Regions from separate parts of the Carnobacterium sp. CS13 genome, predicted to be linked through region 1. Evidence: a T-box and tRNA genes for the amino acid it is inferred to sense, from the RefSeq annotation. Region 1 holds a T-box; the other holds one or more tRNA genes.

Region 1 (3,418 bases):
TGGCAGGCGATATTCCATAATGTAATCATCCATGACATAACCATGACCGATATCCGCTACTTGCTCCTCAATGATCTTAAAGCCTAATTTTTTATAAACAGCGATAGTAGGGTGATTGAATTTATTGACCGTCAAAAACACCGTCTTTTTATTTGCTTCATTTGCTGTGTTTTTTAGCTTTTCAATAAGCTCTTTTCCGATTCCATTGCCGCGGCTGCTGCTTTTTAAATAAAGTTTGCTCAGAAAAAGCTGCTCTGCTGACAAGGCATATGAAAGATAGCCGATGGCTGTTTGATGGCTTTCAACTAAGAAATAAGCTTTGCCATCCAGTATTTCTTGGTGAATAGCGGCTGCGGATTGCAAATGAGTCAGCATATAAGCGACTTGTTCTTCGCCTAAAATCGCTGTATAGTGCTCTTCCCAAATTTCTTTTGCGAGTTGAGCGATCAAATCAGCGTCTTCTTGAGTAGTAGCTTGTTTAAGTTGGGTCATATAAATCCTCCTTAATTGTTTTAATGGATAGAAAAGCAGCAGAAACAAAGAGCGTTTCTGCTGCTGAACCTGTTAGAGAAAGTCCTTTAGCTTTATACCAATTTTACTAAGAAATATTTTTTCTTTCCTCGGCGGATCAAAATAAATCGTCCGTCAAAAGAATTTTCAGGAGTTACGACAGCATCGACATCGGTTACTTTTTCCCCATTCATTGAAAGGGCGCCGTTAGTGATGTCTTCACGTGCTTGGCGTCTAGAAGGTTCGATACCGACCACATCTACCAACCATTCAACAATGTTGCGTTCTTCTTTAAGAGCTTCGAAAGTCGGCATATTTTTGAATCCTTCTTCGATTTGACGAGCCGTTAAACTTTTTACATCACCAGAAAAAAGTGCAGCAGTAATTTTTTCTGCATCTTCTAAAGCTTGTTCTCCATGAACAAACAACGTCATTTCGCGAGCTAATGTTTTTTGAGCTTCACGTTTATGCGGTTCGGATTCAACTTTTTCAGCCAATTCGCCGATTTCATTTTCGGTTAAGAAAGTGAAGTATTTTAAGTATTTAACAACATCGCGATCGTCTTGATTCAACCAGAATTGATAAAACTCATAAGGCGTTGTTTTTTCAGGATCCAGCCAGACAGCTCCACCAGCCGTTTTTCCAAATTTTGATCCATCGGCTTTTAACATCAAAGGAATTGTCAGACCAAATGCTTCAGCGTCAGGGCCTTCTTGTTTACGGATGAATTCCAGACCGGCTGTGATATTGCCCCATTGATCAGCACCACCGATTTGTAATTGGACGTCTTCATGTTGGTACAAGTGCAAATAATCCATAGATTGCAGAATTTGATAGGTGAATTCCGTAAATGAAATTCCGGTCTCTAAACGGCTGGCTACGATATCTTTGGATAACATCGTGTTAACGTTAAAACTTTTACCGTAATCGCGTAAAAAATCCAACAAGCTCAAGTCTTTAGTCCAGTCATAGTTATTCACCATTTTGATACCGTTGCTTTCTCCAGCATCAAAAAGACGAACCATTTGAGCGCTTAATTTTTTAACGTTATTCTGAACTTGCTCCATAGTTTGTAAAGTACGTTCTTCTGATTTTCCACTTGGGTCGCCGATGGTTCCAGTTGCTCCGCCAATCAATATCACAGGACGGTGTCCAGCCAATTGAAATCTTTTCAGAATCATAAAAGGGATCAAGTGTCCGATATGCATGCTGTCACCAGTAGGATCGACACCACAGTATAAAGCAATTTTTTTCTTTTCGATTAATTTACTTAATCCGATTTCGTCAGTTTGTTGGTTGATGGCGTCGCGCCAAGTTAATTCATCAATAATATTCATTTTTTTAAGCTCCTTAATACATATTTTTAGACAAAAAAACCCGATGAAAAGGTTAGACCTTTTCATCGGGACGAAATTTTTCGTGTTACCACCCAATTTGCCGACAAATTTCAGTGCAAAATTTGTTGACCACTCATTGACTGTTAACGCCAGTAAGACGCTTGAGATTAATCAAGTTACTCCAGAGTGTAATTCGTAAAAAGACTTGTACTAGTTTCCATCAGCCACTAGCTTTCTATCAACAGAGATCTTTTACTACTGTGCTCGTTCATTGTAATGTTTAGTATGAGATTGCTTTTAGTATAGTTAACAAGCATGGGTTTGTCAATTGGCAAATCAACATAGTGTACCAGAAAAATAGAGCTTAAAAGCGGATCAAATAGTTTTGAGATACCAAGAAACTCAAATAGACAAACCTGCTTATTTACATACACCAATTAATAGTTAAAAACTCAACCTGTCATTCAATGGATTTTGCTGACTGCTTAAAGCGTTATTTAGGTGGTGTCCATCGTTTAGCTTGGCTGTCAGCCGGATAATTTATTCCTGCTGGATAGCTGATCATTTCAATCAACATACCCCAAGGAGCTTGACCATACACAAATTGGTTTCCAGAACCGCTTTCGGCAGAAGAAGATAAATCATTTGGTTTGGACAATAGTTTTCCGCCTGCGTCAGTGAATCGTTCAGTTGCTTTATCGATGTCGTCCACATAAAAAGCCACATGTTGTAAGCCATAATCTGAAGCAATGACTGGTTGTTGCTGCGCAACATTGGCAAACTGGAACAGTTCAATGTTGGCACTGTTTCCGACCGCCAGCATCCGAATGCGCATTTCTTTTGTTCCAGGTTTGAGCCCGAGATTTTTTTCTACTTGTTTGCCTGATTTCGGTTCATCTTCTGCTGATAAATTATCGTAAATAACCTTAGCAGCAAAAGCTTCTTTAAAAAAATTTGTTGCTTGTTCCATATCAGGAACGGTTACCCCAATGTGATCGATTCCGCGTATCATTCTGTATCCTCCCCTAACATTTTAAAGTAAAGCTACTTTATCTCTAGTATAGTCAAAATAAAGCGAGGAGAGGTGTTTTATGCTTAGAACAGTCTCTGATTTAAACCAAACCAATCCAGTGCTATTCTTTAGATGAACTGATATACTTGGAGAGATAAGATAAACGGATACGATGGAAAGGATGAGTAGTACGTGAGATTAAGTGTATTAGATCAAGCACCAATCACTAAAGGAAATACGGCTGCAGATGCTTTAAAAAAAGCAGAAGAATTAGCAATCGTAGCAGATGAATTAGGCTATCAACGTTTATGGATGGCTGAACACCATGGGACAAATGGATATGGTAGTTCAGCACCGGAAGTTACGGCCGCTCATTTAGCCGCAAAAACAAAAAATATTCGAATCGGTACCGGAGGCGTCATGATGATGCATTATTCTCCTTTAAAACTGGCAGAAGTCTTTAAAACGCTAAGCGCACTATCGCCAGGACGAATCGATTTTGGGGTAGGTCGAGCGCCAGGCGGCGACACCAATGCTATGTATGCTTTGTCTGAGGGAC
Region 2 (3,418 bases), 210 kb from region 1:
ATTGCCATCTGCATCACTGACACTTATCGGGACGGTTTGCTTGATATCTGACTTCGCACCTTTTGTGGCAGTAACGATTGCCTGCACAGAATGAACCTTATCGATCGTGGAAGCAGCTCCGGAAATTTCAACGGTATCATAATTTAAAGTAGGCTGCCCCGCTACATAACCTTTTGCCAAATCGGTTGCCTCAAATACGACGCCAACTTTAAACGTTTCAACGCGTTTTTCTTCAATTTTAATCGTTACTTCTGATGGTGTAACGGTATAATTCAAATCGGAGGAAAGCCCTTCCGGTATCAATCGAATCGTATGAGTACCTACGCCCAATTGATCTAAGTTTTGAGCTACTAGATCAAAACCTTTATTGGCTGTTGTTTGCGCCACGATATTGGTTGGACCAGTAATTTCGACTGAAGCTGTTTCAGGGAAACCGGAAACAAAGTATTGGTCTTGATCAATATCTACTACGATCGGCACATTTGTGATCGTCTTACTCGAGGTAATGCTAACGCCGCCTAGCGGATTAGTCGTTCGTAGTTTGCTAGTATTTTCGTAATTTACATAAGTAAATAACAAGACAGCGAATCCGAAAGCAACCAGTTTTGTAAACCATGGAGAGTTATAAATCTTTTCCATTTTTTACACTCCTTTCTTAAAACTGTCGATAAACTCTTGTAGCGGATTTTTTTTGACAGCTTCTTCTGGGAGAACCAATTCTTTACTTAAAAATTTCACGAAATCTTCGCGGGATAATTCTCTTAACAAGTCACCGCGGTGAGAGATGCTTACTCCACCTGTTTCTTCTGAAACGATAACCGTGATTGCATCCGTTACTTCACTTAATCCGATTGCTGCACGATGCCGTGTTCCTAAATCTTTCGGGATCAAGGAACTTTCGGATAGCGGTAAATATCCTGCCGCGGCTGCTATTTTATGGTTTTTAATGATGACAGCACCGTCATGCAAAGGGGTATTCGGAATAAAAATATTGATTAACAATTCTCCCGATATATCTGCGTCTAAGGCAATCCCGGTCGAAATATATTCTTCCAAACCTGTTTCCATTTGAATCGAAATCAATGCTCCGATTCTTCGTTTAGCCATGTACTGAACGGCCTGATCGATTTGTTGAATCATTTTTTTAGCCGGGTCTATTTTCCTTTGATTGTTTTTGAAAAACGATCCTCGTCCCAAATGTTCTAACCCTCTGCGCAATTCTGGCTGAAAAATAATGATGATCGCCAAAACACTCCATTGAATAACTAAATCCACGATCCAGTCTACTGTTTGCAATTGGAGAAAGAAACTTCCTATTTTGATCAACATGATGACCGCGATCCCTTTTAATAATTGGACAGCTTTTGTGCCTTTCAATATTTTTATCAGCTGGTAAATAAAAAAAGTTACCACCATAATATCGACTGCATTGATAAACGTTCGCCATGTAAATAAGTGTGACCAATCTATGGACATACGTGCACCTCCAATAACTTTTTAAATTGTCACTCGTTTTTTATTATACCATACTTACCCTAAATACTCGTTCATTGTATGAAGGAAAAAACCTGCTTTATTCTGCTGTTTTTTCGAATAATATAAAAAAAACTAGCAACGTTTCCGTCACTAGTCTTTATGAGTCATGCAGGATTCGAACCTGCGACCCTCTGATTAAAAGTCAGATGCTCTACCAACTGAGCTAATGACTCGAAGCTAAACAAGTTGCTAAGCATGGCAACGTCCTACTCTCACAAAGGGAATCCCTTCACTACCATCGGCGCTAAGAAACTTAACTGCTGTGTTCGGAATGGGAACAGGTGTATCCTTCTTGCCAACACCGCCACACTTTGGACGACTTGTTTAGTTATTTTAAATGCATTTACTAAAAATTAAATTAGTAAATTAATGGTGGAGGGGGGCAGATTCGAACTGCCGAACCCGAAGGAGCGGATTTACAGTCCGCCGCGTTTAGCCACTTCGCTACCCCTCCCAAAACATCCTTTTACATCTTATAACATATCATTCACTTTATCAAGTATAATTTGAAAGTTTTTTTGTTTCTAAGCCCTAGGAGTTGCTTCCAGTTCCTAAGCACTTTACACTTTTAGCATAGGCTGTTTTTTTAGTTAACATACACCTATTTGAGATTACGGTATGTCTCTTCGATTTAAATGCTGAAAACCCCAGTAAAAGCCCTTTTTTGATATACTATTATTGAAAACATCCATTTTTTAGAGATACTTTTTTGTCTGTCTTAAAGGAGGAGAATAGATTGGATACACAAACGCAAAAGAAAAAGAAGTTTTCTATGCCGTCGTCTTTTACTGTATTGTTCCTCATTATCGTTGCTATCGCTATTTTAACCTGGTTTATTCCAGCAGGTTCATATGACACTGATGATGCAGGAAATATTATTGCTGGAACTTATCATACTGTCGAATCCCATCCTCAGGGGATCTGGGAGGTTTTCATGTCTCCTGTAAAAGGGATGCTTGGAACCGACACGACACCTGGAGCAATTGAAGTTTCGTTGTTTATTATGGTTGTGGGCGGGTTCTTAGGAGTCGTAACCAAGACTGGAGCTTTAGATGCGGGAATCGCTTCTATCGTCAAAGCTTACAAAGGCAAAGAAAAAAAGCTGATTCCTGTATTGATGCTGATTTTCGCTATTGGAGGAACTACTTTCGGTATGGGAGAAGAAACATTAGCTTTCTATCCCTTAATACTGCCAGTGATGGTCGGTGTCGGTTTTGATACTTTGGTTGCTGTGGCTATTGTATTAGTTGGTTCGCAAATAGGTGTTTTAGCTTCTACGGTCAACCCTTTTGCTACTGGAGTTGCGTCACAAGCACTAGGCATCAGTCCGGGAGAAGGTATTATTTGGCGCCTCATTTTATTTATTGTCTTGTATGCCGCTTCCACTTTTTATGTTTACCGTTACGCTGTCAAAGTAGAAAAAGATCCTGATGCATCATTTGTAGCAGAACAAAAAGAAAAAAATATTGATCATTTTAAAATTCACGAATCGCAAAAAGAGCTAGATGTACGACAAAAAAATGTCATGATTCTGTTTGCATTAACTTTTTTCATTATGATCCTTGGTTTGGTTCCTTGGACCTCTTTAAATCAAAACTGGACTTTTTTTGAACGGTTCAATTCTTTCTTGGTTGATATTCCAGTTGTCGGGTCGTTGCTCGGGGCAGGTATGGTGCCCTTAGGAGAATGGTATTTCCAAGAAATTACTATGTTGTTTTTCTTGATGGCTGTAATCATTGGTTTACTGTATCGTCTACCTGAAGGAGAAATCGTCGACGCTTTTATGGATGGCGCAAAAGATCTATTAAGCGTTGCATTAGTGGTAGCTATCGCTCGTGGTATCCAAGTAGTCATGAACGACGGAATGATCACCGCTACTGTT

Evidence for each region. The T-box of region 1 lies ahead of tyrS (tyrosine--tRNA ligase). A T-box ahead of a tRNA ligase gene usually reads a tRNA of that ligase, here a tRNA-Tyr.
Region 2: it has a tRNA-Tyr gene. The T-box ahead of tyrS (tyrosine--tRNA ligase) is inferred to sense a tRNA for this amino acid. The anticodon was not compared.

What each region holds. Positions count from the first base shown of each region.
Region 1 is NZ_CP067364.1:86,575-89,992, forward strand. It holds gene JHE06_RS00400 (GNAT family N-acetyltransferase) at 1-492, opposite strand, end outside; gene tyrS (tyrosine--tRNA ligase) at 585-1,847, opposite strand; T-box leader at 1,911-2,128, opposite strand; gene JHE06_RS00410 (VOC family protein) at 2,341-2,859, opposite strand; gene JHE06_RS00415 (LLM class flavin-dependent oxidoreductase) at 3,052-3,418, shown strand, end outside.
Region 2 is NZ_CP067364.1:298,094-301,511, reverse strand. It holds gene JHE06_RS01475 (CdaR family protein) at 1-639, opposite strand, end outside; gene cdaA (diadenylate cyclase CdaA) at 643-1,476, opposite strand; tRNA gene JHE06_RS01465 (tRNA-Lys) at 1,637-1,709, opposite strand; rRNA gene rrf (5S ribosomal RNA) at 1,730-1,845, opposite strand; tRNA gene JHE06_RS01455 (tRNA-Tyr) at 1,907-1,990, opposite strand; gene JHE06_RS01450 (YfcC family protein) at 2,309-3,418, shown strand, end outside.